Regions from separate parts of the Lysinibacillus parviboronicapiens genome, predicted to be linked through region 3. Evidence: riboswitches for the same ligand, from Rfam matches in the RefSeq annotation. Region 3 holds a riboswitch; each other region holds the start of a gene.
The links. Region 3 has a riboswitch for S-adenosylmethionine ahead of metK (methionine adenosyltransferase). Riboswitches for the same ligand answer to the same signal wherever they lie in the genome.
Positions count from the first base shown of each region.

Region 1: it holds a riboswitch for S-adenosylmethionine, as region 3 does, so the genes downstream of both, C9J31_RS02520 (MetQ/NlpA family ABC transporter substrate-binding protein) here and metK (methionine adenosyltransferase) in region 3, are expected to answer to the same signal.
Region 2: it holds a riboswitch for S-adenosylmethionine, as region 3 does, so the genes downstream of both, C9J31_RS02175 (O-acetylhomoserine aminocarboxypropyltransferase/cysteine synthase family protein) here and metK (methionine adenosyltransferase) in region 3, are expected to answer to the same signal.

Region 1 is NZ_CP073713.1:506,557-510,848, reverse strand. It holds gene C9J31_RS02530 (pyridoxal phosphate-dependent aminotransferase) at 1-1,099, shown strand, start outside; gene C9J31_RS02525 (PPC domain-containing DNA-binding protein) at 1,139-1,642, opposite strand; SAM riboswitch class I at 1,849-1,953, shown strand; gene C9J31_RS02520 (MetQ/NlpA family ABC transporter substrate-binding protein) at 2,044-2,874, shown strand; gene C9J31_RS02515 (methionine ABC transporter ATP-binding protein) at 2,938-3,963, shown strand; gene C9J31_RS02510 (methionine ABC transporter permease) at 3,956-4,292, shown strand, end outside.
Region 2 is NZ_CP073713.1:422,613-426,904, forward strand. It holds gene C9J31_RS02165 (DASS family sodium-coupled anion symporter) at 1-693, opposite strand, end outside; gene C9J31_RS02170 (glycerol-3-phosphate acyltransferase) at 896-1,528, opposite strand; SAM riboswitch class I at 1,686-1,799, shown strand; gene C9J31_RS02175 (O-acetylhomoserine aminocarboxypropyltransferase/cysteine synthase family protein) at 1,918-3,219, shown strand; gene C9J31_RS02180 (hypothetical protein) at 3,720-4,106, shown strand.
Region 3 is NZ_CP073713.1:3,719,055-3,723,346, reverse strand. It holds gene pckA (phosphoenolpyruvate carboxykinase (ATP)) at 1-1,224, opposite strand, end outside; SAM riboswitch class I at 1,427-1,545, shown strand; gene metK (methionine adenosyltransferase) at 1,802-2,998, shown strand; gene C9J31_RS17915 (gamma carbonic anhydrase) at 3,104-3,616, opposite strand; gene C9J31_RS17910 (alpha/beta hydrolase) at 3,751-4,292, shown strand, end outside.

The DNA of each region.
Region 1 (4,292 bases), 1.6 Mb from region 3:
CTCGGCTCTTGCAGAAGGACGAGATGTTATTAATCTTGGACAAGGCAATCCCGATCAGCCCACACCTCCACACATTATTAAAGCCTTACAACAAGCAGCCGAAAATCCACAACATCATAAATACTCTCCATTTCGTGGTATCGCAGAATTGCGTCAAGCTGCGGCTGATTTTTACAAACGAGAATATAATGTCGACATTGACCCTAATACGGAAGTAGCCATTCTAGGTGGTACCAAAATTGGTCTTGTTGAACTACCACTGGCTGTTTTAAATCCTGGTGATTATATGCTACTACCTGACCCAGGCTATCCTGACTATTTATCAGGCGTTGTACTAGGTGATGTAAATTTTGATGTCATGCCGCTTTTTGCAGAAAACGCCTTCTTGCCTGATTATAAGGCTTTGTCAGACGAAGTAAAAGCCCGTGCCAAGTTACTTTACTTAAACTATCCGAATAACCCTACTGGTGGTACAGCGACACTAGAGTTTTTTGAAGAAACTGCTCGCTTTGCTAAAGAACATAATATTATCGTATCACATGATTTTGCCTATGGCGCCATTGGCTTTGATGGCAATAAACCTGTTAGCTTCTTACAAGCAGCAGGCGCAAAAGATGTCGGCATTGAAATGTATACATTATCTAAGACGTTTAATATGGCCGGCTGGCGTATTGGATTTGCCGTTGGCAACGCTAAAATTATTGAAGCGATTAATGTTATTCAGGATCATCTATTTTGTAGCCAATTCCCTGCTGTTCAACAAGCAGCAGCTATAGCACTTACTTCCTCACAGGAGTGTGCAATAGAGCTTAGGGCAACCTATGAACGCCGTCGCAATGTTCTCGTGGAGGAAGCACAACGAATCGGCTGGCAGGTAACAGCACCAAAAGGTTCGTTCTTTGCGTGGCTACCTGTCCCAGTAGGATATACAAGTGAGCAATTTGCCGAGCTATTACTCGACAAGGCTGATATTGCTGTCGCAGCTGGCAATGGCTTCGGTAAGTATGGTGAAGGCTATGTCCGCGTTGGCTTACTTGTCAGCGAAGAACGTTTACGTGAAGTCGTAATAAGAATTGAGAAATTAAATTTATTTAAATAGACCAACAGACTGTCCAATCAACGTGCGGACAGTTTTTTGTTATTTATTTATTTTTCGAGGGCTGTCTAATCCTTCTTCTAGCGGATAAAATTGAACATGCGCTGTTTCTTCATCGAAACGTCTAAAATGCTGTACGCCCCGTACCTCCGCTAAAACAATATCCGCGGTAATGACTGGATTGCCACCTTTTATAAAATGGCCACCAGACACACCTCCCCATTGATCACTCATCGAGCCATGGAAATGTGTTTCATATACATCATCACGCTTGCAGACAACGCCCGAACCTTGTATAAATTCTAGCGGCCCTGCCTTTTCAATGATTTCACTAAAGCTTACGTTAATTTTTGATGTCTCATCTGGCACTAAATAAACAAAGCTACTTTTTTGAAAACTACCGATACAGCTAACAATTGTTGCTGACGCAATTGCATTCTCTTTACATACAGCCTCAATTCCCTCGACAATATCTGTTCCCATTAAGATGCGTGCACTAATAACTCTACCAAATGACCCTACTCCATAATTAACCCTTACAGACATAAAAAAACCCCTTTCCCTGAATAATTATATTCACATATCACTAGCAGAGACTTCATGCCCAGCACTATCGTCTTCACGGGCAATTTCTATCATCAAAAAACCCTATTGAATATAATTTAATTTTATAAAATATTTAAAATATTTATTGACTTAATATAACCTATAAATTATATTAGTTCTATCGGATTTACAAAAATACTATAAATCTCTTATCAAGAGTAGCTGAGGGACTGGCCCTATGAAGCTCGGCAACCCCCCTTTTTGGGAAGGTGCTAAATCCTGCAAACGATTATTCGTTTGAAAGATAAGAGAGGACTTCTTTTCATGAGCCTCTCTTAAGTTTGTAAGAGAGTTTTTTTTATTTTCAAAAACCGATAAAACAACTTTGGAGGTAATTTTTCATGAAAAAGAAAAGCAAATTTTTAGTAGGTTTAGCAAGTCTCACATTAGCAGTGGCATTAGCTGGTTGCGGTAGTAAAGACGACAGCAAAGGTGCTGGTGAGGCTATTAACGAAAATAAAATCGTAGTTGGTGTAACATCTGGTCCACACGAACAAATTGCAGAGGTTGCTGCCAAAGTAGCACAAGAAAATGGCTTAGAGGTTGAACTAAAATCTTTCTCTGATTACGTTTTACCGAATACGGCATTAGCACAAGGTGATTTAGATGCCAACAGCTATCAACATGAACCGTTTCTAGATACCTTTAATAAAGACCATGATACAGATTTAGTACCTGTTGGAAAAACAATTTTAAATCCAATGGGGGTATACTCTGAAAAATATAAATCATTAGATCAAATTCCTGACGGTGCAACATTTGGTTTGCCAAATGATCCGACAAACGGTGCCCGTGCCCTATTCGTCCTGCAAGAAGCAGGCTATATCAAATTGAAAGAAGGCACTGGTTTGACAGCGTCCATTCACGATGTGGAAGAAAACAAAAAGAACTTAAAATTTATTGAACTAGAGGCTGCACAAATTCCAAAGCAATTAAGTGAAGTAGATGTAGCGGCTATTAACACAAACTTCGCACTAGAAGCTGGCATTAATCCTAAAGCAGATTCCATTCTTTTAGAATCTACTGACTCTCCATATGTAAACTACATTGTTGTGCGTGCTGAAAACAAAGAAGACCCAACGATTAAAAAATTCGTTGATGCTTATCAATCGGACGAAGTACGAAAATTTATTGAGGAAGAATTCGATGGTTCTGTAATTCCAAGCTGGTAATACAACACGACAAAAGTTACCGTCTAAACGGTAACTTTTTCCTTTAGGAAGGAGAAATAGCATATGATTCAATTACAAAATATATCAAAAGAATTCAAAACAAAAACAGGTACTGTCAAAGCAGTTGATGGCATTAATCTTCATGTGAAAAAAGGTGAAATTCATGGAGTTATTGGCTATAGTGGTGCCGGAAAAAGTACACTTATTCGATGCGTGAATTTATTAGAACGTCCAACAGCAGGTAAAGTATTCATTAATAACGTAGATATTACAACTCTGTCATTAAATGAGCTTCGCCACACACGCCAAAAGATTGGCATGATCTTCCAACATTTTAATCTCTTAAAAACGGCAACGGTCTATAACAATATTGCCGTACCGTTAAAGTTGCTTGGTTATAGCGATACGGAAGTAAAAAATCGTGTTGCTAAGTACGCTGAAATTGTTGGTCTGACAGAGAAATTAGATAGCTATCCAAGTCAATTATCAGGTGGTCAAAAACAACGTGTCGCGATTGCTCGCGCGCTTGCACAAGAGCCAGAAATTTTACTAAGTGACGAAGCAACGAGTGCACTTGATCCTGAAACAACTGATGCTATTTTGGAGCTATTACTTAAAATCAACCGTGAGCTTGGCATTACGATTTTGCTAATTACGCATGAAATGAATGTTATACAAAAGATTTGCGATGACGTTTCTGTTCTTGAGGCTGGTAAAGTCGTAGAGTTTGGCTCTGCTATTGCGCTTTTTGCAAGACCCCAACATCCAACGACTCGAAAATTTTTAAATACTATTTCACAACGTAATTTATCCCCTACGCTAATCAAACAGTTAAATGTTTCAGGCAGTGTCATTCGTTTAACTTTTTTAGGCGAAAGTACTGGAAAACCTTTACTTGCCGAAGTAAGCAAAATTTATGATGTACAGCCAAACATTTTAACAGCCAATATTATTGAATTAAAAAATGGCATTGTCGGTAATATCGTTGTCCATTTAAACGGTGAAGTACATATCGTACAAAAAGCACTTACGTTTTTCACAGAAAACGGCGTAACCATTGAGGAATTGGGAGGCGAACTACATGGATAGCATTCAAAACTTCTTTACAGATTGGTCACACATTATTGGAAAATCTATGATTGAAACCTTCCAAATGGTCAGTATTTCTTTATTGTTCTCCATTTTAATCGGGATTCCTTTAGGGCTTTTAATCGTTTTAACACGCCCTGGACAATCCTTTGAAAATAAATTTTTGTATCAACTTGTCAATTTACTCATTAATATCGTCCGTTCTGTACCATTCATCATTTTACTATTCTTCATCCTTCCATTTACGAAGATAATCGTAGGGACAACGATTGGCGTAAAAGGTGTCATTGTACCACTTGTCATCTATACTGCCCCTTATATTTCTCGTT
Region 2 (4,292 bases), 1.5 Mb from region 3:
AGAAATATCTACACCGAACTGTTCTTTAATAAAGTTTAAGGCAACCATATTTTGGGCTGCGGCTGTTTTAATGCCGATATTCCAAATGGAAACTGCTTGGACAGATGTAATAACGAGTAAGGCGGCCAGGCGACTATCTCGTGGTAAGCCAAATGCTGCCACCATGCCAAGTAGTATTGGTACGACTGCACCAGCACGTGCTGTAGCAGAGGGTACGAAGAATGCTAGTACAATTGATACTAAAATAGCACCGAATACAATTGCCTTCGTTTTAGTGCCAACTAGCGATAAAATCCATAAAGCCAGTCGTTTGTGTAAATTAGTGATCTGCATGGCAGCGGCTAAGAATAGAGCTGCGGCAACAAGAGCAACTGCAGAGTTACTAAATCCGCTTAAGGCCATTTTTAACGCCCCTGAAGTACCTAAATCTGTTGTAGGATCATCCATAGAGGGGGCTAAACCAAGCATAACTGTAACAAGAGCAATAATCATGGCAGAACTGACAGGATACGATACTGCCTCAGTTACCCAAAGGATGACTGCGAAAGCTAAAATCGCTAAAGCACGTTGGCCTGCTATGGGTAAATCGCCGCTATTCGGTAAAAATGTAATAATAATAAGTGCCGCGAATGCCAGGCCAATCCATAGTGGCTTCAAATTGCGTTTAGGTGCTGCATTTTCGAGAGTAGACATATAAATTCATCCTTTCTAACGATAAATATGACTCTAGTTTTCTATAACATCGGTCCATAAAATGCTTTATTAAGAAAGTAATTTTGTCTAATTATTGTAAAAAGTGCAAGAACATAAAGAACCCTCTATTTGTAGCAATATTAAGTTATAACGAGAGAATAGATGGTCACAGAAAATACAAAAATATCCAATGTGATAGTGCTTATTTCTTTTTCTTAAAGGCAGCAGTTACTTTAGGCTCGGTACCATGAATCAGTCGTTTAATATTTTCAATATGTAAGACAAGTGCTATGCCAAAAAGGATAAGTGCAATTATTGTTGGTCCTATTCCTGGAATCCATAAAAAAGTAGCTGTACAAAATACAACATAAAATTCTAGGACGCCGACGATTAAATAATCTGTGGCAAATGATAAAATGACAAATAAGATGAGTGCAAATAGTCCGATTTTCCAATCGACGGCAAGCAAAATCCCTATTATCGAAGCAGTTCCTTTGCCACCGTTAAAACCCATATAGAATGGGAAATTATGCCCTAAAATTACTCCAGCTGCAATTGTATATGTTAAGAGCCAAATTTGTACTTCAGTTAAATGCAAAGCACCAGCTAAATAGAGATGTACACCAATAATGGCGGCAACGCCTTTCCCAATATCGATAAGCGCCACTAATATGCCATATTTCCATCCGAGTGAAAGTGTTGCGTTTGAGGCGCCGGCATTGCCATGCCCAGATTTTTTTAAATCTACCCCCGATAACAATTGTGCTACTTTTGAGCCATGAATACAGCCGATTAGATAGCCAACAATAAGAAAAATTATCAAGGCTTTTACCATAAAAATACTCCTCTCGAAAAATCTATTTTAAAGTAGTGTATGTGTTCATATTACGTTACGGAGCAGACAGAAGTTTCAGAAAAAATCAAATTTTACTGTTGACAGAAAAAAACTCTATGTTTATACTGTGTAACAACGATGGAAATTGAATCACATACTCTTATCAAGAGCGGCGGAGGGATAGGCCCTATGATGCCCGGCAACCAGCGAGTAACCTACTTGCTAAGGTGCTAATTCCTACAGATTCATACTTGGATCTGGCAGATAAGGGGAGGAAAACTTGCAACCGCAACCCTCTTCTTAACTGAAGAGGGTTTTTGTTTTCTACAGAAAATCCTCCTCATCTCCGGTACCATCGTAAAAAAATAACCATTTTAGGAGGAACAAAAATGACAAATTTTAAACCAGAGACCTTATTATTACACGGAGGCCAAGAGCCAGACCCAGTCACAGGCTCTCGTACAGTTCCCGTGTACCGTTCAACAGCTTTCGTATTTAAAGACACTGCTCATGCGCAACGTCTTTTCGCTCTAGAAGAAGCGGGTAATATTTATACACGTATTACCAACCCAACTGTAGATGTTTTTGAAAAACGCGTTGCTTTATTAGAAGGCGGAACAGCTGCAGTAGCACTTTCATCTGGTGCAGCAGCTATCGCATTTTCGATTTTAAATGTTGCAGGCTCAGGCGATGAAATTGTAGCAGCAAGTTCTTTATACGGAGGCACATATAACTTACTAGCAAATACATTACCAAACTACGGTATTAAAACTATTTTTGTAGATGAAACAAATCCAGAAAATTTCCGTTCAGCCATTAACGAAAAAACAAAAGCTATATTTGCTGAAGGTTACGGCAACCCAAGTTTAAAAGTACTAGATGTTGAAGCAGTAGCTAACATTGCACATGAAAATGGCTTACCATTAATTATCGATAGCACATTTGCTTCACCATATGGTTCTACACCAATTGATTTTGGTGCAGACATTGTCGTTCATTCCGCTACAAAATGGATTGGCGGTCACGGAACAACTTTAGGTGGCGTTGTTGTAGATGCAGGAAAATTTGACTGGACACAAGGAAGATTTCCTGGCTTTACAGAGCCAGATGCTTCCTACCATGGTTTACGTTACGGTATCGATACGGCAGCGGCTGCATTTGCTACAAAACTGCGCGTGCAATTACTGCGAGACTTCGGACCAACATTAAGCGCTGATGCTGCATTCAACTTTTTACAAGGTTTAGAAACGCTCCATTTGCGTATTCCTAAGCATAATGAAAATGCATTAGCTGTAGCTGAATATTTACGCAACCACCCATCTGTGGAGTATGTAAATTACAATGGTTTAGAAGATTTCGCTACTCATGATTTAGCGAAGAAATATTTGAAAAATGGCTTCGGCTCCGTGCTTACATTCGGCATAAAAGGTGGACGTGAAGCAGGTCGTAAACTGATTGACAGTGTGAAATTATTCTCACATGTTGCAAACGTAGGAGATGCAAAATCATTAATTATTCATCCTGCTTCTACAACACATCAGCAGTTATCTGCGGAAGAATTAATCCAGACAGGAGTATCTGAGTCGCTCATCCGCTTATCCATAGGCTTAGAAGCAATAGAGGACATTATTGCCGATTTACAACAAGCTATTGCGCAAGTAACTGCGGCGCAACAAGAAGTAGAAGCTTAATTTTTAATAAAGAAGCATTCAAATATTGATGCTTAAGTGATGTCACGTTTTTCGTATTTTCTCATGTGAAAAGCCTCATTTGGCAATACGTGAAACGTTGCTCCATAAAGCGCATACCTCATTCGGTTGCTTATATGAATTTTTCTAAAAATAATACCTAGTAATTATATAAGTATTGTTGACTTCTCTAAAACCATGCTATATACTAGGGATTAAGTAAAAGGTTCGAGGGCTACCAACCAAGAACGTAAGTAAATGTAGTTGTAAATGACTTCTCATCCCATTCGATAGATGTTCATTGTAAGAGCTATAAGCTCTCAAAAAAACACACATCCTCTTGAACTTAAAGGTAGTTGATGTGATGTTGGAAAATGCTTTAAACATAAAATTGTTTTCATAAGTGCTCCCCCACTTTTGAATATATAGCTGGATAGGAGAGTAGGAGCATAGCCAGCAACTACTCCCATCCTATTAAAATGATCGGAAAAGGAGTGTTTGAAATGGGAAATGTTTATAGTGCACATAACATCGCGTCTTATTTTATTTACGAATTAAATGAAAGTCATGAGTTTGTGAATAATATTTCCATTCAAAGCTTACTTTCGATAGTTGAAAAAAAATGGCATCAAACTTTCGGGCATACTGCTTTTAAGGAAATTGTGCATACTAAAGAAGAAAGCTACACAGTGAAAGAAGTTTACGAGACGTATCAAGCTTATGGTACAAATCATATTTCTTTACCAGCAACAGAGTATTATTTGAAGTATGGTACATTTCAATTAGTAGAACGTACATATTCTGTACCAAACTTTACACAAGAAGAAGAGATTCTTGTACAAGTAGCATTAGCACATTACCGTTATGTATTATTAACAACAGCAAGCTAACTCTTCTTAATATAATATTAGCTCATTCTCTACTGCTATAGGGAATGAGCTTTTTTGTTAAGCAGATTAAAACAGCAGTAATTTTGATGTTGGAAAAGAAATAGCTGTTGGATATTTTGGTTCGTTAGCAAAACGTGTGTAAAGAAAAATTATTTTGTTGCTATCTTTCAAAAGAACAATTCTATA
Region 3 (4,292 bases):
TTCAGCATACACAGTTGCTGGAAGTGGAAGGAATGGAGAACCGAAGCATGTAGAGAATACTGGTTCTGGTTCTGTTACACCACGTTCTGTACCAGCAAGCTTTGAAGTGAAACCACTTAAGAAGTGATACATTGCTTGTTCTTTTGTTAATTTACTGATTGGAGGTAATACGCCAAATGCATCAGCTGTTAAGAAGACGATTGTTTTTGGATGACCTGCAACAGAAGGATCAACAATATTTTCGATGTATTGGATCGGATAAGCAACACGAGTATTTTCTGTTAAAGAACCGTCATCATAGTCACATACGCGAGTCTCTGGATCAACTGCTACGTTTTCTAACACAGAGCCAAAGCGAATAGCACTGTAGATTTCTGGTTCGTTTTCAGCAGAAAGGTTGATTGTTTTTGCATAGCAACCGCCTTCGATGTTGAATACGCCATTATCAGACCAACCATGTTCATCGTCACCGATTAATTTGCGGTCAGCGTCAGCTGATAATGTTGTTTTACCAGTGCCAGATAATCCGAAGAATAATGCTACATCGCCTGCTTCACCAACGTTTGCTGAACAATGCATTGACAGGATATTTTGTTCTGGTAATAAGTAGTTCATAATACCAAAAATAGATTTTTTCATTTCACCAGCATACTCAGTACCACCGATAAGGATGATTTTCTTTTCAAGAGACACGATGATGAATGTTTCAGAAGATGTGCCATCAACTGCAGGATCTGCTTTGAAGTTTGGCGCAGAAATGACTGTGAAGTCAGCAACATGCGAAGCTAATTCTTCTTTTGTTGGACGGATAAATAATTGATGAGCGAAAAGGTTGTGCCAAGCGTACTCATTAATTACTTGGATGCTTAGTTGTGAGTCTTTGTCAGCACCCGCATATCCTTTGAATACGAATAATTCGTCACGTTCTTTTAAATACTTCACAACTTTTACATATAAGTTGTCAAAGACTTCTGACGAAATTGGTTGATTTACTTTACCCCAGTCAATTTTATCTTTTGTATCTGCTTCTTCTACCATATATTTATCTTTAGGTGAACGACCAGTGTATTTACCAGTTTCTGCACGCACTGCGCCATCTACTGTTAACATTGCTTCACCACGAGATGTAGCTTTTTCAACTAATTGTGGTACTGAAAGTTGAACGTTAATGTTCCCGCCGCTTAATAATTCCTTCAGTTCGTTTGCAATTTCTACTGAATTCATCGATTAAATACCATCCTTTTTTATAGTATTCCCTTGTGTTCGAGGGAGTATTTCTTAATTTCAAAAATAGTATAACACAATTGCTTAAATAATCTATACTAATTCAGAAATTATTTTTGCGATTTTATTACTTTTCAATAAAACGACATAAAACGATTGACAACGTTCGACCTTTTACGTAAGATGAGAAATTGAACGGATACTCTTATCCCGAGCTGGTGGAGGGTCAGGCCCTGTGAAACCCGGCAACCTGCATGCATTATTTCACGACATGCGTTGGTGCCAACCTGATGCAAGGGGACAACCCTTGAACGATAAGAGTGAAAGGTTACGAAGTCATTATTCCTTTCCTCATGTAAAGTACACGTGAGAAAAGGATTTTTTTATTTGTAAAAATGAATGTAAAGGTAAGTATATGCACTTCTTTCCTTATTATAATGACGGATCTTTCTAAATCCTCGTGTTAAAAGCAGCAACGGCTTGAAGTTCAATCCTTTAGGAGCGAACTTGACATGGGTAATGAGTACCGTATTAATTTCGCAAATACTATTTGTAAGAGTAATAGGAGGAAAACCAAATGACAAACCGTCGACTGTTTACATCAGAGAGTGTAACAGAAGGACATCCAGATAAAATTTGTGATCAGATTTCGGATGCCATTTTAGATGCAATTTTAGCAGAAGATCCAAATGCACGTGTAGCGTGTGAAACAACTGTAACAACAGGGTTAGTATTAGTAGCAGGAGAGATTACTACTTCTACTTATGTAGATATTAAAGGCATTGTCCGCGATACAGTCGCTGAAATCGGCTATACACGTGGAAAATATGGTTTTGATGCTGAAAACTTAGCAGTACTAGTGGCGATTGGTGAGCAGTCACCAGATATTGCACTAGGTGTTGACCAAGCATTAGAAGCACGTGAAGGCTCTATGACAGATGCAGACATCGAAGCGATTGGAGCAGGTGACCAAGGCTTAATGTTCGGGTATGCTTGTAACGAAACGCCGGAACTGATGCCATTACCAATTAGTTTAGCGCATAAATTGTCTCGCCGTTTAACAGAAGTACGCAAATCAGGTGAATTAGCATATTTACGTCCCGATGGTAAAACACAAGTGACGATTGAATATGATGAAAATAATGTGCCAGTTCGTGTGGATACAATTGTTATTTCAACACAGCATGATGAAGAAGCAACACTTGAACAAATTCAAGCAGATTTAAAAGAATTAGTAATTGCCCCAGTAGTTCCGAGTGAATTACTTGATGGAAATACGAAATATTTCATCAACCCAACAGGCCGTTTCGTAATCGGCGGACCAAAAGGTGATGCAGGTCTTACTGGCCGTAAAATCATCGTTGATACATACGGTGGTTATGCTCGTCATGGTGGTGGCGCATTTTCTGGTAAGGATGCAACAAAAGTCGATCGTTCAGCAGCATATGCAGCACGTTACGTAGCGAAAAACATTGTTGCAGCCGGCTTAGCAGATCGTGTTGAAGTACAGCTGGCCTATGCTATTGGTGTAGCACAGCCGGTATCTATTGCAGTGGACACGTTTGGTACAGGGAAAGTAAAAGAAAACGAAATCGTTAGATGGGTGCGCGAACTATTCGATTTACGTCCAGCAGGTATCATTAAAATGCTTGATTTACGTCGCCCAATCTACAAACAAACTGCTGCTTATGGTCACTTTGGTCGTACAGATTTAAACGTGCCTTGGGAAAATACAGACAAGGCTGATGCATTAAGAGAGAAAGCTAGTCTATAAGTCGCTTTTCAAAAAAGCATTGTTATGTTTTCATAAAGATATACTTTCTAATTAAAAGAAAGGGGACTAAGAATATTTCTTAGACCCCTTCTTTTTCATTAGCAATCATTTTTGCAAGGATTTGTAATATTGCCCTTTTTCTGCGTATTCGCGAACGATGCGTTCCATATCTTTTATATCTTCGGCATTTAATTCACGGACAACTTTTGCCGGACGTCCTAATGCTAAGCTATTAGGAGGAATGACTTTACCTGGAGGTACAAGACTGCCTGCACCAATGAATGCACCCTCTCCGATTTCTGCTCCATCTAAAATAATTGAGCCCATTCCTATCAAGGCATTTTTTCGAATCGTACAACTATGTAAAGTGACTTGGTGCCCAACTGTTACTTCATCTTCAATAATCAATGGATATTTTGGACTTTGGTGTAAGCAACAAAGATCTTGTATACTTACACGTTTACCAATAATTGTAGGAGATACATCGCCTCGAATTACAGTATTAAACCATATTGTCGTTTCAGCACCTATCGTAACGTCGCCAGTAACGGTCGCATAGTCGGCAATAAAAACAGATGGATCGATTGTTGGTGTTTTATCTTTAAAAGGATAGATCATAGAAATCGCCTCTTTTCTTTCTTTGATGTAGTATTATCGTATCAAATACGCAACTTATTGGAAATATAAAATTAAAATGTGCAAGATATTTAGTTATAATTAATATGTAACTATTTTTTAGGAGGACTATGTGAATGTGGAAATGGGAAGCTGATGGACATGCGAAAGCTGTAATAGCTATACTTCATGGTGCTTATGAAAATCACCGCTGGTACGCATGGCTTATAGAAAAACTTAGAATGGAAGGCTTCCACGTAGTCATGGGGGATTTACCAAATCATGGCGCCAAGGCAAAACTTTCGCGTGTCCATGATGAAGACTTTAAAGAATATAATAAATATACAAGGAATCTAATTGAAAATGCCTTTTCATATGATTTGCCCGTATTTTTAATAGGACATGGCTTAGGTGCAACATTAGTATTACATACGGTGCACAAAAGAAAATATGAATGTGCAGGCATTGTTTTAACATCACCTTGGCTGCATTTAAAATTATTGCCTGGCAAAATGTCAAATGCTTTAACAAGCCTAAGTGCTTTAACGGCTAATGTCAAAATGACACATGATATTACATTTGAAAAATTGACACGTAATGTGGAAGGTAGAAATGAAATGAAGGATGAATTTCCGTTCAAATCAGTCGTATCAGTAAAATGGTATCGTGAATTACAATA